2 regions of the Streptomyces sp. NPDC058274 genome follow, and region 2 is predicted to be linked to the other one. Evidence: predicted binding sites of a transcription regulator. Region 2 holds the regulator's gene; the other holds the start of a gene.
The links. Region 2 encodes HrcA, which represses chaperone genes, less so after heat shock. Its sites were predicted from a motif close to TTNGCACTCNGNNNNNCNGAGTGCNAA; they were not measured.
Positions count from the first base shown of each region.

Region 1 (14,281 bases), on a different contig from region 2:
GCAGGTCGTCGACGCGATCAAGCTCCTCGCGCGCACGGAGGGCATCTTCGCCGAGACGGCGGGCGGCGTGACCGTGGGTGTCGCGAAGAAGCTGATCGAGAACGGGCTGCTGGACCCGACGCTGACCACCGTCGTCCTGAACACGGGTGATGGTCTGAAGACGCTGGACGCGGTGGCCGGCACGGGGCTGACCGCGACGATCCGCCCGAACCTCGACTCCTTCAGGGAAGCTGGGCTCGCGTAACGGCCGTTGTCCGTCTGCGGCCGGTGGGGGCCGGCCGCGCCCGCGCGGCGGAGCCGCATGTTCAACGCAGTCCCGCGCCCTTGGAGGGGCGCCATCCGACCGGAGGTCACAAGGCATGAGCGTCAACGTCCGCATCCCCACCATCCTGCGCACCTACACCGGTGGCAAGGCCGAGGTCCCCGCCGAGGGTGGGACCCTCGGTGAGGTCATCGCGGACCTGGAGAAGAACCACACGGGCATCGCCGCGCGCGTCCTGGACGACCAGGGCAAGCTGCGCCGCTTCGTCAACGTGTACGTGAACGACGACGACGTCCGCTTCGAGCAGGGCCTGGAGACGGCTACGCCGGACGGTGCGGGCGTCTCGATCATTCCGGCCGTGGCCGGCGGCTGCTGACGGGCTGAAGGCCGGACAAACGGCCGCGGCGCCGGTCCGACCACTAAGAGTTCACCGAATTGCCCTCTCCGTGAGAGAAACGGAGGGGGCAATTCTGCATGGTTGAGCGCGGTACAGTTGGGGAAGCCGCTTCTCCTTTCATGCCGGGCGCATATGAGCCTTCGCTCGGTGCCCGACAAGAAGTCGCCAATATGCCCGGTATTTTTGCGCCGATTACGGCATTTATGGGGCCCGACTTGCCCTGAATATGTGCAAATTCTCCACATATTCCCGATCGGGCTTGCCCAGAATTCTCGTCCGATTGACCTGTTGCAGACGGCAGTTGGACAGATACATTCAGCCGCGGTCGACGCGTTCCGGCGCACACCCCCAACCGTTTGGGGGGTGAGGTCTGACCCGGATCCACGAAGTGTGGATCTGTGCAAGGGCCAGTAATAGGGGAGTTAGGCATGGCTCAGGGCACCGTCAAGTGGTTCAACGCGGAGAAGGGGTACGGCTTCATCGCGGTCGACGGTGGTGCGGACGTCTTCGTGCACTACAGCGCGATTCAGATGGACGGCTACCGCACCCTTGAAGAGGGTCAGCGAGTGGAGTTCGAGATCTCGCAGGGCCAGAAGGGTCCGCAGGCGGACATGGTCAAACTCGCCGTCTGATCTCGGCGCGATCGACCACCGACGCACGCACTCACGTCGAAGGGCTCCCATCCCCCCAGGGTTGGGAGCCCTTCGGGCGTTCCCGGGCAGCCTGTCAGGTCCTGTTCGGGTGTTCCCGGCGCGGCGTCGGGCGCCCCGCCCGCCCCGAGGGTTCCCGACAGGCGCTTGCGCCCACCCGTCGCCCGACCACCACCCCTCAACGAGCTCGCTGCGCGAGCGCACCTTGCACTCGGAGGGGTCGAGTGCTAATCATTGGCGTTAGCACTCTGAAGGTGAGAGTGACAACTATGGACCGGGTCGGTGAGGCCCGCAGGCCAAGTGGGGCAAGGAACCACGAGGCACGCAGGCCGTCCGTCGCGGGCGCCAACACGGTCCGGAGCAATCCACCCCAGTCCGGGAGGACCACTTCACATGGCCAAGATCATCGCGTTCGACGAGGAGGCACGGCGCGGTCTCGAGCGCGGGATGAACCAGCTCGCCGACGCCGTCAAGGTCACCCTTGGTCCCAAGGGTCGCAACGTCGTCCTCGAGAAGAAGTGGGGCGCCCCCACGATCACCAACGATGGTGTTTCCATCGCCAAGGAGATCGAGCTCGAGGACCCGTACGAGAAGATCGGCGCTGAGCTGGTCAAGGAAGTCGCCAAGAAGACGGACGACGTCGCCGGCGACGGTACGACCACCGCGACCGTTCTGGCGCAGGCGCTGGTCCGCGAGGGCCTTCGCAACGTCGCCGCGGGTGCCAACCCGATGGCCCTCAAGCGCGGTATCGAGAAGGCCGTCGAGGCCGTCTCCGGTGCCCTGCTCGAGCAGGCCAAGGATGTCGAGACCAAGGAGCAGATCGCCTCCACGGCCTCCATCTCCGCCGCCGACACCCAGATCGGCGAGCTCATCGCCGAGGCGATGGACAAGGTCGGCAAGGAAGGCGTCATCACCGTCGAGGAGTCCCAGACCTTCGGTCTGGAGCTGGAGCTCACCGAGGGTATGCGCTTCGACAAGGGCTACATCTCGGCGTACTTCGCCACCGACATGGAGCGTATGGAGGCCGTCCTCGACGACCCGTACATCCTGATCGCCAACTCGAAGATCGCCAACGTCAAGGACCTGCTCCCGCTCCTCGAGAAGGTCATGCAGGGCGGCAAGCCGCTGCTGATCATCGCCGAGGACGTCGAGGGCGAGGCCCTGTCGACCCTGGTGGTCAACAAGATCCGTGGCACCTTCAAGTCCGTCGCTGTCAAGGCCCCGGGCTTCGGTGACCGCCGCAAGGCCATGCTCGGCGACATCGCCATCCTCACGGGCGGCGAGGTCATCTCCGAGGAGGTCGGCCTCAAGCTGGAGAACGCGGGCATCGACCTGCTCGGCCGTGCCCGCAAGGTCGTCATCACCAAGGACGAGACCACGATCGTCGACGGCGCCGGCTCCGCCGACCAGGTCGCCGGCCGGGTCAACCAGATCCGCGCCGAGATCGAGAACTCCGACTCGGACTACGACCGCGAGAAGCTCCAGGAGCGTCTGGCGAAGCTGGCCGGCGGCGTGGCCGTCATCAAGGCCGGTGCCGCCACCGAGGTCGAGCTCAAGGAGCGCAAGCACCGCATCGAGGACGCCGTTCGCAACGCGAAGGCGGCCGTCGAGGAGGGCATCGTCGCCGGTGGTGGCGTGGCCCTCATCCAGGCCTCCTCGGTCTTCGAGAAGCTGGAGCTGACGGGTGACGAGGCGACCGGCGCCAACGCCGTGCGGCTCGCCCTGGAGGCCCCGCTCAAGCAGATCGCCGTCAACGGCGGTCTCGAGGGTGGCGTCATCGTCGAGAAGGTGCGCAACCTGCCCGTCGGTCACGGCCTGAACGCCGCGACCGGTGAGTACGTCGACATGATCGCCGAAGGCATCATCGACCCGGCGAAGGTCACGCGCTCTGCCCTGCAGAACGCCGCGTCCATCGCCGCGCTGTTCCTCACCACCGAGGCCGTCATCGCCGACAAGCCGGAGAAGGCCGCTGCCGGCGGCGCTCCGGGCGGCATGCCGGGCGGTGACATGGACTTCTGATCCTTCCGGATCAGGCTCGTCCTTTCCGAGGGCGGCACCCCTTCTCGCAGGGGGTGCCGCCCTCGGGTGTTTTCCGGTGCCGCCGCCGGTGTTCCCGGTGTGCCCCTTCCCGGTGTTCCCGGGGTGCTCCGTGCGGCCGGTGCGGCCGGTGCGCCCTGGCGTGGCCGGGATCACAGGCGGGGGCGGTGGGGCGGCGGAATGACCTGGCGGATGGGCCGGTTGACGGGGGAGGGCTGGTAAATGCATGTGCACATACCAGCTGGAATGTCCGACTTCCCGCACTTTGAGGAGCCTCCCACGTGACTGTCACCGCCTCCCCCTCCGCCTCGGCCACCCGTGCGGCCCGGATCCTGTCCCGGCCGGTCTCGCTGAACGGCCTGACCGTGCCCAACCGGATCGTGATGGCGCCGATGACCCGGCAGTTCTCCCCGGGTGGCATTCCCGGTGAGGACGTGGCGTCGTACTACGCGCGCCGCGCCGCCGCGGGCGTGGGCCTGATCGTCACCGAGGGCACGTACGTGGGCCACGAGTCGGCCGGGCAGAGCGACCGCGTCCCGCGGTTCCACGGCGAGGAGCAGCTGGCCGGCTGGACGAAGGTCGCCGACGCCGTGCACGCGGCGGGCGGCCGGATCGTGCCGCAGCTGTGGCACATCGGCACGGTGCGCAACGCGGGTGACCCGCCGTTCGCCGACGCCCCGTCCGTCGGCCCCTCCGGTCTGCGCCTCGACGGCACCGAGGGCGGCAAGGCGATGACGCAGGCCGATCTGGACGACGTCATCGCGGCGTTCGCCGAGGCCGCGGCCGCCGCCGAGCGCATCGGCTTCGACGGGGTCGAACTGCACGGCGCGCACGGCTACCTGATCGACCAGTTCCTGTGGGAGGGCACCAACCGCCGCACCGACGCGTACGGCGGCGACCCGGTGGCCCGTACGCGATTCGCGGCCGAGATCGTCGCCGCGGTGCGCGCGTCGGTCTCCCCGTCCTTCCCCGTCATCTTCCGCTACTCGCAGTGGAAGCAGGAGGCGTACAAGGCCCGGCTCGCGGAGACCCCGGCCGAGCTCGACGCCCTGCTGACCCCGCTCGCCGAGGCCGGCGTGGACGCCTTCCACGCCTCCACGCGCCGCTACTGGCAGCCCGAGTTCGACGGCTCCGACCTGAACCTGGCCGGCTGGACCAGGAAGCTCACCGGCAGGCCGGCCATCACCGTCGGCTCGGTCGGCCTGGACGGCGACTTCCTCAGGGCCTTCCAGGGCCAGGGCTCCGGGGTCAAGACGATCGACGACCTGCTGGACCGCCTGGAGCGCGACGAGTTCGACCTGGTCGCCGTCGGCCGTGCGCTGCTCCAGGACCCGCTGTGGGCGGCGAAGGTCCTCGACGGCCGCAGCGGCGAGCTGGGCGCCTACGACCCGGCCGCCCTGGGCAGCCTCGCCTGAGCCCTACACGTTCCCCATCGGCTCGATGTCGGTCTTGACCGGGGTGCCCCAGATGCGCAGGACCTCGTAGTCCGTGAACTCGTGGACCAGGCGGTAGGCCATGCCGGGTCGCGGGGTCCTGCGCTCGGCGGCGAGATAGCGCTCGGCCTCGAGGCGGTCGCGCCGCGGGGTGCCGCAGAGCTGCCACGCCTGGCCGCTCCACACCTCCGGGAGCCAGCGCTGCTGGGGCTGGGGGCGGTCCTCGCGGACGCCGTAGCGGGACTTGGTGCGGTCGGGGGAGTCGTCGGGGCCGGTGGGGCGGCCGTGCCCGTAGGCGCCGTTGACCTGGGAGCGGCGGGCGGCCCGGCGGCGGGTCTCGCAGAGCAGGCAGAGGTCGGAGGCGCCCTCGTCGACCGGGCCGTTCGGATGCTCGGCGCAGCGGGTGGTGGGGACCGCGGTGGTGACGGTGTCGTCGAGCAGGTCCAGGGCCCGCTTCAGGTCGGCCTTCACCTCGTGCAGCTTCGCGTCGGCGGTGTCGGCGCCCAGCGCGTCACCGTGCTCACCGAGCAGCCGCAGGGCGCGGCCTAGAGCGGTCAGCTGTGCGTGGTTCACGGTGTTGGGTTCCCTCCCCGGGCGGTGCTCTGTCCTACCGCAGAATCGCACACGCCGCGGACCGTCCCGCCGAAGCCGAAGAAGTAGGTGGCCGCGAAGCCGGTGAGATAGCCGGTCAGCAGGCCGCCCGCGTAGATCGCGGCCGTGATGGCCAGGGACCGGTTCCCGGACAGCAGGGGGAACAGGGCCCAGCCCGAGGGGCCGATCGCCGTCGAGCCGACCCGGTCGCCGAGCATCGAGAAGAACCCGACGAAGGCACCGCCGGCGGCGCCGCCCGCGCAGGCCGTGACGAACGGCCGGCCGAGCGGCAGCGAGACCCCGTAGATCAGCGGTTCACCCACGCCCAGCAGACCCGCCGGGAGCGCCGACCTGATCGTCGTCCGCAGCGACTGGTCGTGGCGCAGCCGGACGTAGACGGCGAGTGCCGCACCCACCTGGCCCGCGCCCGCCATCGCCAGCAGGGGCAGCAGGACGGTGTAGCCCTGCTGCTCGATGAGGGTGGTGTGGATGGGGATCAGCGCCTGGTGCAGGCCGAGCATCACCAGGGGCAGGAAGAGACCGCCCAGGACCAGACCGGCGAAGGCGCCCGTGGTGGACAGCAGCCAGTTCGCCGCCGTACCGATGGCGGCCGAGACCTCGCCGGCCACGTACATCAGGCCGTAGAGCGTCACCAGGCCGGCCACGAGCACGGTGACGGTCGGGGTGAGCAGGACGTCGAGGGTGCCCGGTACGCGGCCGCGGCAGGCCTTCTCGACGTACGTCGCCAGGAGCGCGGCGGCCAGGGCGCCCAGGACGCCGCCCTGGCCGGGGGAGAGCGTCATGCCGAAGGCCGTCACCTTCGCGACCCCCGCGTACACGACGATCGCCGCGACGGCGCCGCCGAGGATGGGGGTGCCGCCGAACTCCTTCGCGGTGTTGTGGCCCACGAAGACGGCGATCAGGGCCATGAAGCCGGAGGCGATGGCGGTGAGCGCCGGGGTGAGGGACGGCAGCAGGTGGAGGTTGACCAGCAGGCCGTTCAGGCCCGCGATGATGCCGCAGCCGATCAGGGCGGGGATCAGCGGGACGAAGATGTTCGCGACGCGGCGCAGCAGTAGCTTGACCGGTGTCGCGTTGCGCTGCCGCTGGGCCGCCTTCAACTCGGCGCCCCTGCCGGCCAGTTCATCGGCCGTGGGGGCGGGCGCGGCCACCAGCGCCTCGAACTCCCCGGCCACCCGCGCGACCGCACCGGGGCCCAGGACGATCTGGTACGTGTCGTCGTCGACGACGCCGAGTACGGCGGGCAGGGCCCGCAGGGCGTCCTCCCGGACCAGGGCCCGGTCCCGCAGACCCAGCCGGAGGCGGGTCATGCAGTGGGCCACGGAGACGACGTTCCCGGCGCCGCCGACGAGCGGGAGCAGCGCGGCGGCGGTGGCGGTGTGGGCGGCGGGGCCGTTCGTTGTGGGCACCCCCCGAGGGTGCGGTCAGCCGCGGGCCGCCGCCAGCGCGGCGCGCAGGTGGCCCGCGCTGTCCTCCAGAAGGCGGGCGGCCGTCGGCCCGTCCACCCCGCCCAGGATCGTCAGGATCGCGTTCTTGACCTCGCCGTCCGTGGCGGCGAGGGCGGACTCGATCTCCTCGTCCGAGGCGCCGGTGGCCAGCGACACGATGCGCCGGGAGCGGGCGCGGAGCTTCTCGTTCGACGCGCGGACGTCGACCATCAGGTTCCCGTACGTCTTGCCCAGCCGGATCATCGTGATCGTCGAGAGCATGTTGAGGACCAGCTTCTGGGCCGTGCCCGCCTTCAGCCGGGTGGAGCCGGTCAGCAGCTCGGGACCCACGACGACCTCGATGCCGTACTCCGCGGCGGCCGCGAGGGCGCTGTCCGCGTTGCAGGACAGGCCGACCGTCAACGCGCCCCGGGCGCGGGCGTGTTCGACCGCGCCGATGGCGTACGGGGTGCGGCCGGAGGCGGAGACGCCGACCACCGTGTCGTCGGCCGTCAGCGAGAGGGCCGTCAGATCGGCCGCGGCCAGCTCCTTGGAGTCCTCCGCGCCCTCGATCGAGGTGATCATGGCGCTCGGGCCGCCCGCGATCAGGCCGACGACCTCGGAGGGGTCCGTGTTGAACGTGGGCGGGCACTCGGACGCGTCCAGGACGCCGAGCCGGCCCGCGGTGCCCGCACCCGCGTAGATCAGTCGCCCGCCGCGGGACATCCGCTCGGCGATGGCGTCGATGGCGGCGGCGATGAGCGGGAGCCGCGCGGCGACCGCGGCCGGGACGGTCGTGTCCTCGCCGTTCATCAGCCGGGCGATCTCGACCGTGGGCAGCCGGTCGATCTCGGAGAGTTCGGGGCGGAACGCCTCGGTGGTCAGCGTCTCCAGCTCGGCCCGCAGATCGCGGTAGCGGTCGTCCGGGAGAGCGTGCTGGCTCTCGCCCCGGGCATCGCGGTGGTTGGAGGAGGCGTCGGCGGTGGAGGTCATGGGGAACGGCTCTTTCCGTGCTTCCGTACGCACGGCGATGGGTGGCGTACGGTCCGTGGATGCGTCGTCGGATCTACGGCGGCAGACGGGGCAGGCGCTAGCGGCGCGGGCCGCCGCGCGGGCTGTGGCGGTGGGCCAGTGCCTCGTACGAGGCGGACAGGGCGGGTGCCGCGGTCTCGTAGGTCCGCTGGGCGACCCCCACGAACAGACAGTCCACGACGAGCAGCTGACTCGTACGGGACGACATCGCCGCCGGCCGCAGCTCGCTCTCCCGGGCCGTCGACGTCGTGAGGATGTGGTCCGCGTACTGGGTCACGGGCCCGTCGGGGCGGCCGGTGACGGCGACCGTCGTCGCACCTCGTTCGAAGGCGACCCGGAGGGGCTCGATGACGTCGCCCGTCGATCCCGAGTGGGTGATGGCGATCGCCACGTCCTTGGCGCGCAGCTGCACCGCGTTGGTGACGGCGAGGTGCGGGTCGCTGTGCGCGTGGGCTATCAGACCGATGCGCAGCAGCTTCTGGGCGAGGTCCTGGCCGACCAGGCCGGACGCCCCGACGCCGTAGATGTCGACGCGGCGGGCGGCGGCGAGCGCGGTGACGGCCGCGCCGAGCTGGACCGTGTCGAGCCCGGCCGCCGTGTCGGCGAGCGTCTGCTGCTCGTCGTAGGCGAGTTTGGCGACGACGTCCGCGATCGGGTCGTCGACCGCGATGTCCGCGGTGACGGCGGGCGCCCGGCCCGACTGCTGCTGGGCGGCGAGGCCGGCCAGGGCCAGGCGCAGGTCACGGTAGCCGGGGTAGCCGAGGAGGCGGGCGGTGCGGACCACCGTCGCCTCGCTGGTGCCGGTGAGCTCGGCGAGGCCGGTGACCGTGAGGGCCGCGCAGCCGGCCGGGTCGCCGGCGACGGCCTCGGCGACGCGCTGCATGGAGCGGGTCATCGACGGAGCAAGCGTGCGCACCTTGGCCGCGAGGGCGGCGGGGGCGGGCGGCGCCTCCCCGGCGAAAATTTCCTTCACGTCATGGGTCACCACTGAAAGATATTTTCCGTTGGGGCATACGGTCAAGGGTGCGCACAATGGGTGCATGGACCCCATCAGCCCCCTGGAGCAGGCGTTGCACGCGGCGCGCGCGCTCGTGCTCGCCGATCTCGTCGCGGGCCAGGTCGCCGAGGCCGACGTCGTCTCCCTGGTCGAGGAGTCGGTGGCGCAGCGGCGCTGGTGGGTCGAGCAATGGCCGGAGGGCACGGCGTACGTGGCGGGGCTGGTCGCCCAGGACGTGCAGGACGCGCTCCTCGAGCGGTACGGGCGGTGGCCGCTGTGCCCCGTCTGCGGCTCGGGCGACCCGCACGCCCTCGACGTGGAGCCCGAGTTGGGGCCCGACCCGCACTGGGTCTGCCACCAGGCGGGAGTGAAGGTCGCGTCGGTGGGCTCACTCGGACCGGCCCTGGGCGGGACGCCCTCGTCGTGACGCTCTACATAGATCCGCCCACCTGGCCGGGGCACGGGCGGATGTGGTCGCACCTGGTCAGCGATGTGTCGTACGACGAACTGCACCGGTTCGCCGAGGGGTTGGGCGTGCCGCGGCGCGCGTTCGAGCGGGACCACTACGACATTCCGTCCCACCGGTACGCGGAGGTCGTGCGGGCGGGCGCGGTGGAGGTCAGCAGCCGCGAGGTGGTGCGGCTGCTGCACGGCTCCGGACTGCGCAGGGCCAAGCGGTGGACGGGCCCCCGCTGATCCGTCGGCAGCGGGCGCCCCGCTGACCCCTCGCCCCGCGTCGACCGCGGCAGGCCCGCGCGTGGCTCAGCCTTCGCGTGCGTACAGCTGCAACGACCGGTCCAGCCCGTGCAGTTCGTACGCGTCCTCCTCCACGTCGGCGTCCACCCGGGCGAACCCGGCGCGCGCGGCGACGTTCTGCGAAGGCGTGTTGGCGCGCTCGACGGCCGCGAAGAGGAGCTTCACGTCGTCGCGGGCCAGGGCCCACTCGGACAGCGCGCGCAGGGCCTCGGTGGCGTAGCCGTTGCCGCGGGCCGACTCGACCAGGTCGTAGCCGACCTCGGCGCGGTCCTCCTCGTCCGGGACGCCGTGGAAGCCGATCCCGCCGACCGCGCGCCCGTCCTCCCGCCGTACCAGCACGAACATGCCCCACTCCGGGCGGTGCGTGCCGGCCGCGTATGCCTTGGCGACCATGCCGGCGGCCGAGACCGTGCCCTCGAAGGGGCCGCCCTCGATCCACTCGAAGCCGCCGGTGCCGCCGGCGGTGAGATCGGCGGCGGCCGCGGGCGTGACGCCCTGCAGGGTGAGGCGCTCGGCGGGGATGACCAGGTTGTTGTTCCAGCGCCACTCGGTGAGCGGCGCGCGGTCCGGCAGCTCACCGCGGCCGGTCGCCCACAGCAGGGTGCGCCAGTGATCGGGGCCGGGCCGGACGTGCGGGAAGATCCGCGTGAGGACGTCCTGGCAGAGCTCGGCCGGGGGCTCGTACGACAGGCCGAGCCCTGCGGCGATGTCATGCGTGTGCAGCAGGACTTCGGCGACGCCCATCGCGGCGAAGCCCTCGCGGTTCGCGCCGCCGAAGGGGTACGGGTGGAAGGCGCGTGTCTCGCGGGGTGTGGTGCGCACGGTGGCGGCGAGCAGGGCACCGGTCGTCTCGATCACCTCGATGAGGCCCGCGTTGTCGGTGCCGTCCTCGACCACGATCTCGAACGGGACGTACGCCGTGGTCGCCCGCCCCGCCAACTGGCCCGCGTACGCGATGAGATCCTCCGCGATGTGGATCGCGGTCGTACGGCAACTCCACTCCAGGCGGCCCGCCCTGACGCCTTCCCAGTCCCGTCCGGCCACCGTCCGCAGCAGTGCCGCGGCCCCCGCGACGGCTTCCTCGATCTGATCCCCGCCCATGTCTCGCATGCGGCGAGAATAGGGGCTTCATACCTCCGTGCGAACCGGATTCTTGGCCGGGGCCGTGTCGGCCGGCCAGGGGCAGGCCGGCTGCACCCCTAGGCGAGCCGGGTCAGTTCCGCGCGGAGGTTGTCCCGCGCGGGTGCCTCCCACTCCCGCTGCCCGTACGGCGTCCGGAACAGCCTGGGCAGGTCCAGGAGTTGACGCAGCACCGCCGCCCGGCCCGCGCGGAAGGCGTCCGGCGGGACGAACGCGTACTCCTCGCGGACGGCGGCCGTGTAGGCGGCGTACGCCCCCGGGGGAGCGGCCAGGATCCCGAGGTCGGCGTCGCAGAGGACGGCGCCGTCGGCATCTTGGGGCCGCGGGTCGTGGGTGACGGTGAGGCGGACCAGGCGGGCGACCTCGGCCGTGCGGGACGCGTCGACGCCCAGCTCGGGCAGGGCCCGCTCGGCGAGCCGAGCGGAGCGCTCCTCGTTCGTCGACCGGTCGGGGAGGTACACCGCGTCGTGGAACCACGCGGCGAGCCGCACCACGGCCGGGTCGTCCGCGTACTCCTCCAGCACGTCGACCCGGTCCAGCACCGCGACGAGGTGATCGACGGTGTGATAGCGCCGCTGGGGCTCGGCCCAACGGGCGAGGAGATTCTCGGCGTAGGGGAGGGCCGGTGTCTTCCAGGCCTCCGGGTCCGGGGTCTGCGGGGTCTGCGGGTCCGGGGTCCCCGGGGCCGGTGTCTGCGTCGGCGCGGTGGTGCCGGGGTTGCCGGGGTCCGTGCCGCGGGCCGCCGTGACCGTCGCCGCCCAGCGCTCCGTCAGGGCCGCGTACGCGGGATGCCGTGCCGCTGCCCCGGTCGCGCCGCCCGCTGGGTGGCCGCCTGCCGTCGCGCCGCCCGCCGTCCGGCCGCTCGCACTGGCGCCGCCCGTTGAGCCGACACCCGTCGCCGAGCCGCCCTCCGCGCCGTCCCCCGCCCCCGCCGCTTCTTCCTCCGCCATCTCTGCCATGGCGTTCATTGTCCTCTCCGCCCCCAGAGGTATCCCCGTCGCCTAGCGTGGGGGCATGACTTCTACGGACGTGACAGACGTGTCGGACGTACGGGACCCGGAACTCCCCGGGCGGTTGCTGCGCACCGAGCGGGACGCGCTGATACCGCTGCTGCGGGCGCGCCCGGACGGGGACTTCGCGGCGCGGACCGCGTGTCCCGGGTGGACCGTGCGGGATGTGCTCGCGCACTGCGGGGCAGCGTTGACGCGGGTCGTGGAGAGCCGGTTCGAGAAGGGGGTGTTCCGACCGGAGGCGAACGACCGGGACATCGCCGAGCGGGACGACTGGCCGACGGAGCGGGTCGTCGACGAGCTGGAGCGCGGGATGACCGAGGCCGGCCCGGTGATCGCCAAGGCCGGCGGAATCCTCGACATGGTCGCGCTCGGGGAGTGGGTGCACGCCGGCGACGTACGCGAGGCGTTCGGGGAGCCGGGCGCCTACGCCGGTGAGGGCCTGCCGCACGCCCTCGCGCTGCTCGCGCGGATCACCCGTGAGAAGGGCCACGTCCCGCTGCACGCCGACCTCGACGACCTGGACGAACCGCTGCGGCTCGGCGCGGTCTCGGGGACCCGGCCGCCGGCCCGGTACATCGGCGACGCACCCACTCTCGTACGGCTGTACGCGGGACGCCCCCTCGTCGGCACCCGGTACGAACTGGTGGGGGCAAGGGAGGCCGAGCTGAACATCTTCGGCGGCTGAGCGGCGCGCTTCTCCTGATCTTCTCGCGGGCGCGGGCCCGACCGGCGTAGTCTTGGATTGGACTAGACCTGTAGCCGCCCCTAGGGAAGAGGTCCTATGAGCAAGCGTGCGGTCCTGGAGGTGATCGCCCTCGATGCCGAGGACGCCGTCGCCGCCCAGGCTGGAGGCGCGGACCGCCTCGAACTCGTCGCGGACATGGCCGCCGACGGGCTCACCCCGGCGGTGGAGACGTTCGCCGGGATCCGCGCCGCCGTCGACATCTCGCTGCGCGTGATGCTCCGGCTGGCCGACGGGTTCGCGGCGGGCGACGCCGCCGGGGTCGACGCGCTCGTCCGGACCGCACAGCGGATGCGGGCCGCCGGTGCCGAGGAGTTCGTGCTCGGGTTCCTCGACGAGCACGGCGGCCCCGACCTCGCCGTCGTGGAGCGGCTGGTGGCGGAGCTGGACGGGTGCCGGTGGACGTTCCACCGCGCGATCGACCGGGCCGCCGACCGGGACGCCCTGCGCAAGCAGCTCGCGGACCTGCCGGGACTCGACGCCTATCTGACGGCGGGTTCCGCCGCGGGCGTCGACGACGGCCTGCCCACCCTCCTCGCGGAGATCGCGCGCCGCGGCGAACCCGGCTACGAGCCGCAGCTCCTCGTCGGCGGCGGCCTCCGCCTCGACCACCTCCCCGGGCTGCGCGCGGCCGGCCTCGACGCCTTCCACATCGGCGGCGCGGCCCGGCCCGGCGGCTGGACCGCACCGGTCGCCGCCGAGGCGGTACGGGAGTGGCGCGAGGCCCTGGACGCCTAGGGCTCGTCCGGCAGCCGGAGTACGGGCCGCGCTCCTCAGACGCGTACCGGATCCGTAGTGCGGGTATCCGGCAGCCGGGGGTACGGGCCGCGCTCCTCAGGCGCGTACCGGATCCGTAGTGCGGGTGTCCGGCAGCCGGAGTACGTCCCGCGCTCCTCAGACGCGTACCGGATCCGGCAGCGCGGGTGTCCGGGGCGCCGGTGCCGGCCGGGTCGTGAACACCGAGACCCCCACCGCCAGTGCCATGAGCGCCGTCCCCGCCAGCAGGAACCAGCGGTCGCCGAGCAGGGCCATGGCGAGGCTGCCGGTGCCGCCGGCCGCGGCGATCCCCAGGTACAGCGCGCTGCTGTTGAGGGAGATGAGCAGCGGCGCGTTGGCGGGGTCGAGCGAGGCGAGACGGGTGATGAGGGCGACGGTGACCGCCCAGCCGGCGACCGGGGTGAGCGCGGAGGTCACCAGGGCACTGGGCATGGACTGCAGGGTCCAGGGGGACGCGGCCGACAGCACCGTCGCCGCCGCACCCGCGAAGAGGATCACCCAACGCGGGCCCAGCCGGTCCACCAGGCGTCCGCCCACCGCGCTGCCGCCGACCGAGGCGATCCCGGACACCAGCAGGAGCAGCGTCAGCCGGTCCTGGTCGCCGCCGGTCGCCGGGTGGGCGGCCACCGTGTAGTAGATGAAGGTCGTCTGGAAGGCGAGGAAGACCAGGAAGGTCGTGAGGGCGGCGCCGAGGACGCGGGAGTTCGCGAGCGGCGCGAGACGCTCCCGAAGGCCCAGCACCGTTGCCGGCTGCGGGAGTTCGCGCAGCATCAGCGCGAGCCCCGCGAACGCGGCCACGCCCAGCGCCGTCACCAGCCACATCGTCAGCCGCCAGTCGGTGCGGCCGATCCAGGTGCCGAGCGGCACGCCGAGGGCGGTGGCGGCCGTGAGGCCGCCCATCACCACGGCGATGGCCCGCCCGCGCCGCTCCGGTGGCACCAGCGCGGTGGCGACGGCGTTGGCGGTGGGCGTGTAGAGCGCGGCGCCGGCCGCGGCCAGGACGCGG
Region 1 is NZ_JBHVXW010000016.1:152,590-166,870, forward strand. Features, by position in the region: gene thrC (threonine synthase) at 1-244, shown strand, start outside; gene ACFVYF_RS27490 (MoaD/ThiS family protein) at 360-638, shown strand; gene ACFVYF_RS27495 (cold-shock protein) at 1,088-1,291, shown strand; gene groL (chaperonin GroEL) at 1,703-3,328, shown strand; gene ACFVYF_RS27505 (NADH:flavin oxidoreductase) at 3,628-4,761, shown strand; gene ACFVYF_RS27510 (hypothetical protein) at 4,765-5,352, opposite strand; gene ACFVYF_RS27515 (PTS transporter subunit EIIC) at 5,349-6,800, opposite strand; gene murQ (N-acetylmuramic acid 6-phosphate etherase) at 6,816-7,811, opposite strand; gene ACFVYF_RS27525 (MurR/RpiR family transcriptional regulator) at 7,909-8,835, opposite strand; gene ACFVYF_RS27530 (hypothetical protein) at 8,891-9,274, shown strand; gene ACFVYF_RS27535 (DUF4031 domain-containing protein) at 9,271-9,543, shown strand; gene ACFVYF_RS27540 (GNAT family N-acetyltransferase) at 9,610-10,713, opposite strand; gene ACFVYF_RS27545 (hypothetical protein) at 10,803-11,516, opposite strand; gene ACFVYF_RS27550 (maleylpyruvate isomerase family mycothiol-dependent enzyme) at 11,758-12,441, shown strand; gene ACFVYF_RS27555 (copper homeostasis protein CutC) at 12,538-13,236, shown strand; gene ACFVYF_RS27560 (MFS transporter) at 13,393-14,281, opposite strand, start outside.
Region 1: the regulator HrcA is predicted to act here: its motif matches at 1,514-1,540, upstream of groL (chaperonin GroEL).

Region 2 (14,281 bases):
CCCCGGCGCGCAGCATCTGCCGCTGAGTGCCCTCACCGGGATCGAAGAGGAGGCCCTGGCCGTCCCAGCGCAGCAGATAGCCGTTGTGGTTGCGGTGCCGGGTGGGGACCTGGCTGGCGGTGCCGAGGACCACCAATTCGCGTACGGACACGTCCGGTTATCCGGGCGGCCACTGCAGCCCGCGCCCGCCCAGGACGTGGGCGTGCGCGTGGAAGACGGTCTGTCCGGCGCCGGCGCCGGTGTTGAACACGATCCGGTAGCTGTCCAGTTTTTCGGCGCGGGCGATCTCACCGGCCTCGCGCAGCACGTCCGCGGCGAGGGCGGGTTCGGCGGCGGCGAGTGCGGCCGCGTCGGCGTGGTGGGCCCGGGGAATCACCAGCACATGGGTGGGTGCCTGCGGGTTGATGTCCCGGAAGGCGAAGGTGGTCTCCGTCTCGTGCACCACGGTCGCCGGGATCTGCCCCGCGATGATCTTGCAGAACAGGCAGTCGTCCTGCGGCTCTCCCGACATGCGTGTGCCTCCTCGCGCCCACTGATCACTGACGCCCGCATCGTATCCGTCCCGGCCCCGGTGCTCTCCCTCCCGAGGGGCTCATCACCGGTGGCGGCCCGCCCGATCACAGCTCGGGCAGAGCGGGCGCGGCCTTCGGCGGGTTCTCGGTGAGGGCGGCCAGCGCGATACGGATCGCCTCGTCCAGCTGGACGTCACGGCCGGCCGCGTGGTCCTGGGGGGTCGGGACGACCTCGACGTCGGGATCGACGCCGTGGTTCTCGACGCCCCACTCGTAACCCTCCAGCCAGATCGCGTACTTGGGCTGGGTGACGAGCGTGCCGTCGACGAGGCGGTAGCGGCTGTCGATGCCGATGACCCCGCCCCAGGTCCGGGTCCCGACCACGGGACCGATGCCGAGCGCCTTGATCGCCGCGTTGACGATGTCGCCGTCCGATCCGGAGAACTCGTTGGCGACGGCGACGACGGGGCCGCGCGGCGCGTCCTCCGGGTAGCTGTAGGGCCGCTGCCCGCGTGGCACGTCCCAGCCGACGATGCGGCGCGCGAGCTTCTCGATGACCAGCTGCGACGTATGCCCGCCGCGGTTCTCGCGGACATCGACGACCAGTCCGTCGCGGGCCACCTCGACGCGCAGGTCGCGGTGGATCTGGGCCCAGCCGGGCGCCTGCATGTCCGGCACGTGCAGATAGCCGAGACGCCCGGCGGACTTCTCGTGGACGTAGGCCCGCCGGTCCGCGACCCAGGCGTGGTAGCGCAGCGGCTCCTCGTCGGCGATCGGGACGACCACCGCGTGCCGGTGATCACCGCCGCCGGACGGGGAGATGGTGAGCTCCACCGGTCGGCCCGCCGTCCCGACGAGCAGCGGTCCGGGGCCGGTCACCGGGTCCACCGGCCGCCCGCCGACCGCGACGATCGCGTCACCGGCACGCACCGCGACCCCGGGCGCGGCCAGCGGTGCCTGCGCGTCGGGGTCGGAGGTCTCCGAGGGAAGGATCCGGTCGATGCGCCAACTGCCGTCCTCGTGACGGGAGATGTCGGCTCCGAGCAGCCCCTGTGCCCGGTCGCCGCCGCGCCGTCCGCCGCGCGGGCTGACGTACGCGTGCGAGGTGCCGAGCTCGCCCTGCACCTCCCACAGCAGGTCCACCAGGTCGTCATGGGTGGCGACCCGGTCCAGCACAGGGCGGTACCGGTCGAGCACCCCGTCCCAGTCGACCCCGCCCAGGTCGGGCCGCCAGAAGTTGTCCCGCATGAGGCGGCCCGTCTCCTCGTACATCTGCCGCCACTCGGCGGCCGGATCGACGGTCTGGTGCACCCGCGACAGGTCGACGGTGATGTTGGAGTCGCTCTCGTCGTCGTTCGAGGCGCGGCGGTCGCTGGGTACGACCTTGAGCTTGCCGTCGGTCCACAGCAGGATCCGCTTGCCGTCGCCACTGACCGCGAAGTGGTCTGCGTCCGCGACGAGATGCTCGATGCGGCGCTGGGCGAGGTCGTAACGCTCCAGCTCGGTGCGCGGGTCCGGGTCGTCCGGGGTCGCGCGGGAGGCGCCGAGCACACCGGTGACCGGGTGCCGCAGCCACAGCACTCCGTCCTTGGCGGCCCGCAGCCCGGAGTAGCGGGCGGCCTCGACGGGGAACGGCACGATGCGGTCGCCGAGCCCGTCGAGGTCGATGCGGGTCGTCGGGGTGCCCTCGCTGTCGGGGGTCTCGTCCTTGTCGGGTGCCTCGAAGGGGCGGCCGTGGCGCTGCGGTCCGAAGGGCGAGGGCGTGGTCGCGGCCAGCGTGATGAGGTGCGGCCGCGAGCCGCCGACGAACGCGAGGTCGAAGACGTGCTCGTCGTAAACGGGGTCGAAGGAGCGCGCCGACAGGAACGCGAGGTGCTTGCCGTCGAGGGTGAACGCCGGTGCGTAGTCCCGGAAACGCAGCGGTGTCGCCTCGGTCACCGACAGGTCGGCGGTGTTGGCGAGCTTGAGCTGGCGCAGCGGGCGCGGGCCGGGGTGCGACCAGGCGAGCCAGGCGGAGTCGGGCGCGAAGACGAGGCCGGAGACCTCGCCGTCCTCGCTGCGGTCGACCTCCCGGACCTCGCCCGTCTCCCGCTCGACGAGCAGGACGCGTCCGTCGTGTGTGGCGACGGCGGCGCGGCTGCCGTCGGGTGCCATGGCGAGTCCGAGGACCCGTCCCAGCTGTCCGGCGGCGAGCCGGCGCGGGGTCGCGCCGGGCCCGACGCCGGTGGCGGGCGCGAACTCCAGCGCGTCGTCGCCCTCGGCGTCGGTCACCCACACCACGTACTCCTCGCCGTCGGCGCGGAAGGTGCGGGGCAGTCGGGCGCGCACACCGTGTTCGGCGGCGAGCGCGCGGGCCGGGCCCGAGCGGTGGGTGACCCAGTGGACGGCGCCGCGCACGGCGATCGCGCTGCCGCGTCCGGTGTGGTCGGGCGCGCCGGCGCCGAACCAGCGGGCCGCGCTCACGGGGTGCGGCCGGAGGTCGACGCGCTGTCCGCCGAGCCGGATGTCGAGACGGCGCGGCTCGGCGCCGTCCAGGTCGTCGAGCAGCCACAGCTCACCGGCGGAGGAGTACACGACCCGGGTGCCGTCGGTGGCCGCGTGCCGGGCGTAGAACCCGCCGCCGCTGCCGGCCTCGTCCCCGTCTCCGGCTCCCGTGTGCCGGCGCAGGTCGGACCCGTCGGCGAAGGAGGAGTAGAGCGCGCCGACGCCCTCGTGGTCGGAGAGGAAGGCGACCCGCTCGCCCACCCAGAAGGGGTACTCGATGTTCCCGTCCAGCTCCTCGTGCAGCCGTACGAACTCTCCCTCGCCCTCCCGGTCGATCCACAGCTTGCCCGCCGTGCCTCCGCGGTACCGCTTCCACCAGGCGGCCTCGCGGCCCATCGGAGCGGACAGCAGGAGGACCCCGGGGCCGCCGTACGCGACATCGCCGACCGGCCCGTACGGCAGGGTGGCCGCGGGTCCGCCGTCGAGCGGGACCGCGTGGGCCCAGCTGCGGCGCAATGAGGGCTGCCCCTGGGTACTGAGGGCGAGGACGTGTCCGTCCGGGGTCCAGCCGCGCACCTGGGTCCGCGAACTGCCCCAGTACGTCAGCCGCTTGGCCGCTCCGCCGTCGAGCGGGGCGACCTGCACCTCGGGGGCGCCGTCCCGGGTGGAGGTCCAGGCCACGGCGGTGCCGTCCGGGGAGATGCGCGGATGGTTCACCGGTACGTTGTCGGCGCTGACCCGCCAGGCGCGGCCGCCGCCGTCGAGCGGGGCGACCCAGACGTCGTCCTCGGCGGTGAAGGCGACCAGGTCGCCCTGCAGGTGCGGGAAGCGGAGGTACGCAGCGGGCGCCGTGGGCGCACTGGATACGGGCTGTGTCACCCGATCACCCTATGCAGCGACCGGACGGCCGGTCAGTGGTTTCGATCACTTGATCCGCGGCGGCCCGGCCCCGCCTGTGCACCTACTTGCCCTCTACGGGCCGGCAGGTGGGGTCGCCCTGGCACCAGATGGTCTCGGTGACGGTGACCGTCACGGTGGGGCGCGGCTGACCGGGTGCGTAGGTGACGGGCGGGGTGTACGTGGGCGTACTCGCGGCGTTGCAGTTGCCCAGCACGTCCAGCCGGAACCAGCGCTTGCCGCCGACCTCGGCGGTGAGGTCCCCGCGCACGCACTTGCCGTCGATCTCGCGGGTGACCTTCCCCTTGATGGTGATCTCCCGGCCGTCCTTGGTCTGGCCCTGGCAGTCCACGTTCGCCACCGTGTGCGCGCTGGACGAGGGCGTCTTGCCGGGCGTGAACGCCTTGTTCCCGTCGCCGTAGTTCGCCGTGCAGCTCAGCCACTGCACGTCGGCGCCCCGGCGCTCCAGTTCCTTGGTCCCCGTCTGGTCCGTGGTGTACGCCACCGCGGCGGAACTCAGTCCGTCCCCCGGTTCGCACGCGACCGTCCCGAACACCCCGGCCGCGCCCAGCGCGACCGCGGCGAGCACTCTCCTACGGCCCGTCGGGCGCCGTATACGCCTCAAAGCCCCCATGCACGGCAGGGTGCCACCGGAGCGGGCGCGGCGGTAGACCGCATGCGGCCACTCCCCGGCACGGGTGACCCACCGCTGCGCTGTTCGAGGCCGGCGTCAGCTGAGCAGCAGCAGCCATTCCTGGAGTTCGACCAGGTTGCCCTCGGGGTCCTTGAGGTGGGCGACGCGCATGCGCTCCGTCATGGGGGCCGGGCCGTGGAGGAGGGTCGCGCCGCGGGCTGTGACGGCGGCGCAGTAGCTGTCCAGGTCGTCGACGCGCAGCACGACGAGGGAGCGGTGGCCCGTCGCCGAATCGCCCAGCTCACCGAGGACTTCGGCCATCATGGCGCGGTCCTGGAGGGCGATGCCGGCCGACCCGGTGATGGGGCTGAACTTCTCGTACGGTCCCTCCGTCGCGCCCGACTGGGGCTTGAGGTCGAGGACTTCGGCGTAGAAGCGGTAGCAGGCGGCGAAGTCCGAGACCAGCAGCCGTACTTGTGCGAGTTCCACCAGTCCCCCTTGGAGGTCGGGTTCGGTCAGGACCAGCGGCCGGTGCGGCCGAGCAGCAGGGCCGCGGCCGCGGTCCCGGCGGTCGATGTACGCAGCACGCTACGCCCCAGCCGGTACGCCTTCGCGCCGGCCTCGGAGAAGAGCGCCAGCTCCTCGGGGGAAACGCCCCCTTCGGGGCCGACGACCAGCACGATCTCCCCGGCGGAGGGGAGGTCCGCGGTGGCGAGCGCCGCGCTGCCGTACTCCCGGTCCTCGTGGAGCACCGCGGCCAGGTCGGCTTTGGCGAGAAGTGCGGCAACCTGCTGGGTGGTCATCGCGTCCGCGACCTCCGGGAAGCGGACCCGGCGGGACTGCTTGCCGGCCTCCCGGGCCGTGGCCCGCCATTTGGCGAGGGCCTTCAGGCCCCGGTCGCCCTTCCACTGCGTGATGCAGCGGGCGGCGGCCCAGGGCACGATCGCGTCCACGCCGGTCTCCGTCATGGTCTCGACGGCGAGCTCACCGCGGTCGCCCTTGGGGAGGGCCTGGACGACGGTGATACGGGGTTCCTCGGGCGGTTCCTCGGCGACCGAGTCCAGCTGGACGATCAGCCGGTCCTTGCCCTCGGTGTCCGTGACGACGCACTCCGCCCAGCGGCCGGCCCCGTCCGTGAGGACGACGTCCTCGCCGGGCCGCAGCCGCTTCACGGAGACGGCGTGCCGTCCTTCGGCGCCGTCGAGGACATAGCGTCCGCCGCTGCCCGCGCGGAAGTGCTCCACCACGAAGACCGGCGCGGTCATCGGGCCGCACCGCCCGCCGGGAACGACGACAACGCTGTCATCGTCGCTTCGAGTTCGGCGGCCAGCACCTCCACCAGCTGCCCGGCGGGCAGTTCGCGGGCCATGCGGTGCCCCTGGCCGGCCCACAGCGCCATGCCCTGCGGGTCGCCGGCCTTGGCCGCGGCCTTGCGCAGCGGGGAGGTGAGGTGGTGGATCTCGGGGTACGCGGCGGGCGCGTACGGGCCGTGCTCGCGCAGGAAGCGGTTGACCAGGCCGCGGGCCGGGCGTCCGGAGAACGCCCGCGTCAGTTCCGTACGGACGAAGAGCGGGTTGGTCAGCGCCTCCTTGTGCACCGCATGGGCGCCCGACTCGTGGGTGGCGAGGAACGCCGTGCCGAGCTGGGCCGCGCTCGCGCCGGCGGCGAGCACCGCGGCGATCTGGCTGCCGCGCATGATGCCGCCGGCCGCCACGATCGGGAGGTGCACGCTCTCGCGGACCTGGGCGAGAAGGGAGAGCAGTCCGATGCCGGCGCCGTCCACCTCCGGGATGTCGCGGTGGGTGCCCTGGTGGCCGCCCGCCTCCACGCCCTGCACGAGCACCGCGTCGGCGCCCGCCCGCTGGACGGCCAGCGCCTCGTCGACCGTGGTCGCGGTGACCACGGTCCGGGTACCGGCCCGGGACAGCGCCTGAAGGACCTCGGGGGCCGGGCAGCCGAAGTGGAAGGAGACCACCGGCACGGGGTTGTCGAGGAGTACGGCGAGCTTGGCCTCGTAGCCGTCGTCGCGTCCGCTCTCCGGGTCGCCCAGCTCGGTGTCGTACCAGGCGGCCTCACCGGCGAGCTGATGCGCGTACACCGCCACGGCCGCGGGGTCCGCGTACTCCGGCTGCGGCATGAAGAGGTTCACACCGAAGGGACGGCCCGTGAGCCCGCGCAGCTGCTTGATCTCCTGGTACACACCGTCGGCCGTCTTGTACCCGCCGGCAAGGAATCCGAGCCCGCCCGCCTCGGAGACGGCAGCGGCCAGCCGCGGCACGGAGACACCGCCCGCCATGGGGGCCTGCACGATCGGATACCGGAAGAGATCGGTCAGTGCGGAGGACATGACGGCATGTTGTCACGTCCTCCGAACAAGTCCGAATCCGGCCGCTCAGGGGGTGTGGACGGCCATGCCGTCCTGGTTCCGCATCCCCCGCGTACGGGCCTCAGCGCCCGTTGAACGCATCCTTCAGCCGAGAGAAGAGTCCCTGCTGCCCAGGTTGAAACTGGCCCGTGGGGCGCTCCTCACCGCGCAGGACCGCGAGCTCCCGAAGCAGCCGCTCCTGCTCAGGGTCGAGTTTCGTGGGGGTGGTGACCTCGACGTGCACGATGAGGTCACCGCGACCGCCGCCGCGCAGATGCGTGATGCCGCGGCCGTGCAGCGGGATCGACTGGCCGGACTGGGTGCCCGGGCGGATGTCGACCTCCTCCAGACCGTCGAGGGTCTCCAGCGGCACCTTCGTGCCGAGGGAGGCCGCGGTCATCGGGATCGTGACCGTGCAGTGCAGATCGTCGCCGCGGCGCTGGAAGGTCGAGTGCGGCAGCTCGTGGATCTCGACGTAGAGGTCACCGGCGGGGCCGCCGCCAGGGCCGACCTCGCCCTCGCCCGCGAGCTGGATCCGCGTGCCGTTGTCCACACCGGCCGGGATCTTCACGGTCAGGGTCCGCCGGGAACGCACACGCCCGTCGCCCGCGCACTCCGGGCACGGGGTCGGGACGACGGTCCCGAAACCCTGGCACTGGGGGCAGGGGCGGGACGTCATGACCTGGCCGAGGAAGGACCGCGTCACCTGGGACACCTCACCGCGACCGCGGCACATGTCACAGGTCTGCGCGGAGGTCCCCGGCGCGGCACCCTCACCGCTACAGGTGGTGCACACCACGGCCGTGTCGACCTGGATGTCCTTGGTCGTGCCGAAGGCGGCCTCGTCGAGGTCGATCTCCAGCCGGATCATGGCGTCCTGGCCACGGCGCGTGCGCGACCGCGGGCCACGCTGCGACGCCGTGCCGAAGAACGCGTCCATGATGTCCGAGAAGTTCCCGAACCCGCCGGCGCCGAAGCCGCCCGCACCCGCGCCGCCGCTCTGCGAGAGCGGGTCGCCGCCGAGGTCGTAGACCTGCTTCTTCTGCGGGTCCGACAGCACCTCGTAGGCGGCGTTGATCTCCTTGAAGCGCTCCTGCGTCTTCGGATCGGGATTGACGTCCGGATGCAGCTCGCGCGCGAGCCTCCGGAACGCCTTCTTGATCTCGTCCTGGGAAGCGTCGCGGCGCACGCCGAGTACGGCGTAGTAGTCCGTGGCCACTTACGACTCCGCCAGGATCTGTCCGACGTACCGTGCCACTGCGCGTACCGCTCCCATCGTTCCCGGATAATCCATGCGGGTCGGTCCGACCACGCCAAGTTTCGCTACTGCTTCGACGCCCGAACCGTAGCCGACCGAGACCACGGACGTGGAGTTGAGTCCCTCGTGGACGTTCTCGTGACCGATCCGTACGGTCATGCCCGAATCCGTCGACTCCCCAAGCAACTTGAGGAGCACGACCTGCTCCTCGAGAGCCTCGAGGACCGGCCGGATGGTGAGGGGAAAGTCATGTCCGAAGCGGGTGAGATTGGCGGTCCCGCCGATCATCAGCCGCTCCTCGTTCTCCTCGACGAGTGCCTCCAGCAGGGTGGAGAGCACCGTCGCGACCGTACCCCGGTCCTCCGTCTCGAAGGCGTCCGGAAGATCCTGCACCAATTGCGGCACATCCGCGAAACGGCGGCCCGCGATCCGGCTGTTGAGCCGCGCGCGCAGATCCGCCAATGACGTCTCGCCGAAGGGCGCCGGGCAGTCGATCATCCGCTGCTCGACCCGGCCGGTGTCCGTGATGAGCACGAGCATCACGCGCGCGGGGGCGAGCGAGAGCAACTCCACGTGCCGCACGGTCGAGCGGGTCAGCGAGGGGTACTGAACGACGGCGACCTGCCGGGTCAGCTGCGCGAGCAGCCGCACCGTGCGGCCCACGACGTCGTCCAGGTCGACGGCTCCGTCGAGGAAGTTCTGGATGGCGCGGCGCTCGGGCGCCGTCATCGGCTTGACGCCGGCCAGCTTGTCGACGAAGAGCCGGTAGCCCTTGTCGGTGGGGATGCGCCCTGCGCTGGTGTGCGGCTGCGCGATGTACCCCTCGTCCTCCAGGGCCGCCATGTCGTTGCGGACGGTGGCCGGGGAGACGCCCAGCCGGTGCCGCTCGGTCAGCGCCTTGGAGCCGACCGGCTCCTCGGTCCCGACATAGTCCTGGACGATGGCGCGCAGCACTTCCAGCCTGCGTTCACTGAGCATCGCGCACACCTCCTGAAGTCGGCACCGTGGTCTGCGTGGACCTTCGTCCTGGCACTCAGCGCGTGCGAGTGCCAGCGTTCCCCGAGCCAGTGTACGGCGGGGAGGTACGGCCCCGGCAAGGGCGGCCCCAGGACACCGCGCCGCGTGTACGGACGTGTCCTGTGATGTCGTGCCGTCGCACTGCCCCGCCGTTAGCGTCACGGTATGAAGCTGACTTGGGAAGAGCTGGGGTGGGAGGAACTCGCACCCCGCGTGGGGCGGCGGCGCCTGCCGGTCTGGGACTGCACCGCCGGGCTCGTGGTGGGCGAGGGCGCGGCCCTCATGATCGACGCGGGGTCGAGCCGGGCCGAAGGCGCACGGTTGCGTGCCGCGGCGCAACGGCTCCTCGGCACCCGGTGCCGTGTGACCCATCTCGCGCTCACGCATCCCCATTTCGACCACGTCTTCGGCACGAGCGCCTTCGCCGAGGTGGAGGTGTTCGGCGCGGTGGGCGTGGACACCGCCCTCACCTCGGCGTCGGGCCGCGAGGAGCTCCGGGCGGACGCCGTGCGAGGCGGTCTCGACCCGGACGAGGCGGCCGAGGCCGCGCGGCTGCTCGCCCGCCCGGACCACTCCGTGTCCGGCGAGTGGACCCTGGATCTCGGCGGCGGCGTACAAGTCCTGCTGGCGAACGTGGGTCCCGGCCACACCCGTCACGACCTGGTGGTGCTGGTGCCGGGCGCCGACTGTCCGGAAATCGTCTTCTGCGGCGACCTGGTGGAGGAGTCCGGCGAGCCCCAGGCCGGACCGGACGCCGTTCCCGCCCGCTGGCCGGCCGCCCTGGACCGGCTGCTCGGTCTGGGCGGCGAGGACGCGGTGTACGTGCCCGGGCACGGGGGCGCGGTGAATGCGGCGTTTGTCCGGGCCCAGCGGGACGCGCTGGCGACGCGCTTCGGCGTGTCGTAGAAGGCCGTACGGCGCCGCGGTCCGCCTTCTCCTATCGTCATCCGAATGCGCCAGTACTCTCCGGACCTCACGCCCCCGTGGAAGAAGCCCAAGCCCGCGCCCGAGGTCCCGGCGGAGCCCGGGCTCGTGGTCGAGGAGCCCGGCACCGGCTTCTGCGGCGCGGTGATCCGCTGCGAGGCGGGCACGGTGACGCTGGAGGACCGCTTCGGCAAGCACCGGGTGTTCCCGCTGGAGCCGCGCGGCTTCCTCCTGGAGGGCAGGGTGGTCACCCTCGTCCGCCCGTCCGCCATTTCGGTACGTCCCACCCGTACGGCATCCGGTTCGGTCGCCGTGCCCGGCGCGCGCGCCCGGGTGGCCCGGGCCGGGCGCATCTACGTGGAGGGCCGGCACGACGCCGAGCTCGTCGAGCGGGTCTGGGGCGACGACCTGCGCATCGAGGGTGTCGTCGTCGAGTACCTGGAGGGCGTCGACGACCTTCCCTCGATCGTCGACGGCTTCTCGCCCGGTCCCGACGCGCGGCTCGGCGTCCTCGTCGACCATCTCGTCCCCGGCTCGAAGGAGTCCCGCATCGCGGCTGCCGTCACCAGCGAGCACGCGCTCGTCGTCGGTCACCCGTACATCGACATCTGGGAGGCCGTGAAGCCGTCGTCCGTCGGCATTCCGGGGTGGCCGCGCGTCCCCCGCGGCCAGGACTGGAAGACCGGCGTGTGCCGCGCTCTCGGCTGGCCGGAGAACACCGGCGCGGCCTGGCAGCACATCCTGTCCCGCGTCCGCTCCTACAAGGACCTGGAGCCGGAGCTCCTGGGCCGCGTCGAGGAACTCATCGACTTCGTGACGGCCCCGGAGTAGGAGGGGCTGAATTCAGCCCGTCCGGCGTTTGCGGACGAGCGCGTCAGCGCGATACGGGGGTCTGGGGCGGAGCCCCACGTACGGGACGGGTAGGGGCGGCGGGGGCGGGGAAACCCCTCAGTCCACCAGGTCGCGGACCACCGCGTCCGCGAGCAACCGCCCACGCAGGGTGAGGACGGCGAGCCCGGCCTCGTAGGGGCCGGGCTCGAGGAGCCCGTCGGACAGCGCCCGCCGGGACGCCGCGAGCCCGTCCGGGCGCAGCAGCGCCAACGGACAGCCTTCCCGAAGCCGCAGCTCCAGAAGGATCCGCTCCACCCGCCGGTCCTCCTCGGAGAGGACCTCGCGCCCCGCCCCGGGAGACTTCCCGGCAGCCAGCGCCCCGGCATACGCCCCGGGATGCTTCACGTTCCACCACCGCACCCCGCCCACATGGCTGTGGGCTCCGGGCCCGGCCCCCCACCAGTCGGCACCGCGCCAGTACAGCTCGTTGTGGAGGCATCGCCCGGCGTCGGACGTGGCCCAGTTGGACACCTCGTACCAGTCGAAACCGGCCGCGGAGAGCACCTCGTCGGCGATCAGATAGCGGTCCGCGTGGACGTCGTCGTCCGTCATCGGGACCTCACCGCGGCGGATGCGCCGGGCGAGCTGGGTGCCTTCCTCCACGATGAGGGCGTAGGCCGAGACATGGTCGGGACCGGCGCCGAGCGCGGCCTCCAGCGAGGCGCGCCAGTCGTCGTCGGACTCACCCGGCGTGCCGTAGATCAGGTCCAGGTTCACGTGGTCGAAGCCGGCCGCGCGGGCCTCGGCGACACAGGCCTCGGGGCGGCCCGGGGTGTGCGTGCGGTCGAGGACCTTGAGCACGTGCTGCCGGGCGCTCTGCATGCCGAAGGAGATCCGGTTGAAGCCCCCGGCCCGGAGGGTCGCCAGATACGCCGGGTCGACCGACTCCGGATTCGCCTCCGTGGTGATCTCCGCGTCGTCCGCGAGCCCGAACTCCTCACGGACCGCCGCCAGCATCCGTACGAGGTCGTCGGCGGCCAGCAGCGTGGGCGTACCGCCGCCGACGAAGACCGTGCGGACGGGGCGCGGGTCGTCGCCGAGCACCTTGCGGGCCAGGCGGACCTCGTCGGTCAGGGTCGACGCGTAGTTGTCGCGGGAGGCGAGCACGCCTCCGGTGCCCCGCAGCTCGGTGGCCGTGTAGGTGTTGAAGTCGCAGTAGCCGCAGCGGGTCGCGCAGTACGGCACGTGGAGGTAGAACCCGAGGGGGCGCTCGGCGGCTCCGGCCAGGGCCTGCGCGGGCAACGCGCCGTCGTCGGGGACGGGCTCACCGTCGGGGAGTGCGGAAGGCATGCCTTCCATTGTCCAGCACCGGCGCCCATCCCCTGCCCAGCACCGGCGCGCACCCTGTCCAGCACCGGCGCGCATCCCCGTCCCGGCCCACGGGACCCCGCTTTCCCCGCGCCCTCTCCCCTCCTGGCCCCCGCTTCGGCTCGGCCCGCTGCCGCTCATTCCGCCTGGAGCACCAGCAGCGCCAGATCGTCCTCCGGCGGCCGGCCGCCGAACTCGTGCACCAGCCGCCGGATGCGTTCCGCGATCAGCTCCGCGCCCATTCCGGCGCAGCCGGCGAGGGCCGTCGCGAGACCGTCGCCGTCGTCGAACTGGCGGGGGCCGTCGCGCCGCTCGGTGACCCCGTCGGTGACGCACAGGAGGCTGTCACCGGGGTGCAGCTCGAAGGCCTCGGAGGTGTACGTCGCATCCTCCACGACCCCGAGGAGGGTCTGCGGGCGGGCCACCTCCCGCACGCCGCCGTCAGGGCCCAGGAGCAGCGGCAGCGGGTGCCCGGCGGAGGCCAGCGTGCAGCGCACTCCTCCGTCGAAGGGCACCAGTTCGCCGTAGAGCATGGACAGGAAGCGGGTCTGCGGGCCATCGGGGTCGGCGAGGCCCGGCCCGCCGGCCGCGACCAGCGCGCGGGCCGCCGCGTCCGCCGCCTCGGTCGCGTCGTCGAGGAGCAGCTGGTTGAGGCGGTCGAGGACGTCCGCGACCTGGTAACCCTCGCGGGCCAGCAGCCGCACCCAGGGGCGGGCGAGCCCGATGACGACGGCGGCCTCGGGCCCCTTGCCCTGGACGTCGCCGACCGCGAAGCACCAGCGCCCGTCGCCGGCCGGGAACAGGTCGTAGAAGTCGCCGCTCGGTCCGCCCTTGTCGCACGGCTCGTACACGAGCGCGCTGCGCACCTTGGGGATCTCGGCGACGGCTCCGGGCAGCAGACCGCGCTGGAGGACCTGACTGATGGTGGCCTGGCGCGCGTACTGACGGGCCGCGCCGATGGCGAGGGCCACGCGCCGGCTGAGGTCCTCGACGAGCCCGCTGACCTCGTCCGAGAAGGCCGGCAGCCCGGCCCGTCCGATGACCAGGGTGCCCAGCGGCCGCCCGCCGGCGATCAGCCGGTACGCGAGTGCCGCCCCGCTCGCCCCGTGCGCGCCCAGCGCCTCCCCGGGCCAGGGCACGGGCACGGCCCGGGAGCGCACCGAGTCGGGCAGCCGCGGCGGGTCCTTCTCCAGGGCTCGGCGCAGCTCCTCGATGCGGTTCTCGCTGCCGTGCCAGACGCGGGCGAGGCGTGGGCCCGCGGCGCTGCCCGCCCGCTCGGACCCGCGCCAGCCGCTGGCCTCGTCCTCCAGCCAGACCGCGCACCAGTCGGCGATCCGGGGGACGAGGAGCTGGCCGGCGAGCGCGGCGACCAGGTCCTCGTCGAGCTGTCCGGCGAGCAGGTCGGAGGCCTCGGCGAGGAAGGAGAGGGCACCGCGGCCCACCCAGTCGTGGTCCTGCGGGAGGCTCCGCCGCGGTTCGGGGGCGAACAGTTCGGCGACCGTGGCGCCGTGCTCGAGGGCGGGCTCACCGGCGTACGTCTCGGTCGTCTGCTCGGCGGCCACTGCCCCGTCGACGGGCAGCCGCGCCCAGACGGTCTTGACGCCGGTGCGGTACGTGACTCCCCACTCGGTGGACAGCGCGGAGACGAGCCGCAGTCCGCGCCCGTACTCCGGGGTTCCGTAAGGGAGTTCGGAGCCGCCCTCGCGCACGCCACGGGAGGGGTGGTGGTCGGAGACCTCGACGACGAGGCCGGCGGGCGGGTCCGATTCGGCGTCGGCGGGCGGGTACGCGTCGGCGTCGGCGGGCGGGTCCGCCACGGGTCCGGTGGAGACCGGCGCAATGGGACCGGTGGAGGCGGTCGCTCCGGTGCCGTTCGACACGTCCGCCCCGGCGAGGGCCGCCCCGAGGCGCGTCGCCTCCCCACCGTCCGCGGTGCGGCTCGTGGAGCCGTCCCCGTTGCGGCTCACGGGGTCATCCCCATTACGGCTCAC
Region 2 is NZ_JBHVXW010000006.1:375,148-389,428, reverse strand. Features, by position in the region: gene ACFVYF_RS15880 (ribonuclease Z) at 1-151, opposite strand, end outside; gene ACFVYF_RS15875 (histidine triad nucleotide-binding protein) at 158-511, opposite strand; gene ACFVYF_RS15870 (S41 family peptidase) at 618-3,875, opposite strand; gene ACFVYF_RS15865 (hypothetical protein) at 3,958-4,527, opposite strand; gene ACFVYF_RS15860 (VOC family protein) at 4,624-5,016, opposite strand; gene ACFVYF_RS15855 (16S rRNA (uracil(1498)-N(3))-methyltransferase) at 5,043-5,792, opposite strand; gene ACFVYF_RS15850 (nitronate monooxygenase) at 5,789-6,874, opposite strand; gene dnaJ (molecular chaperone DnaJ) at 6,975-8,111, opposite strand; gene hrcA (heat-inducible transcriptional repressor HrcA) at 8,112-9,128, opposite strand; gene ACFVYF_RS15835 (MBL fold metallo-hydrolase) at 9,333-10,073, shown strand; gene ACFVYF_RS15830 (DUF3097 domain-containing protein) at 10,119-10,922, shown strand; gene hemW (radical SAM family heme chaperone HemW) at 11,040-12,272, opposite strand; gene ACFVYF_RS15820 (SpoIIE family protein phosphatase) at 12,428-14,281, opposite strand, start outside.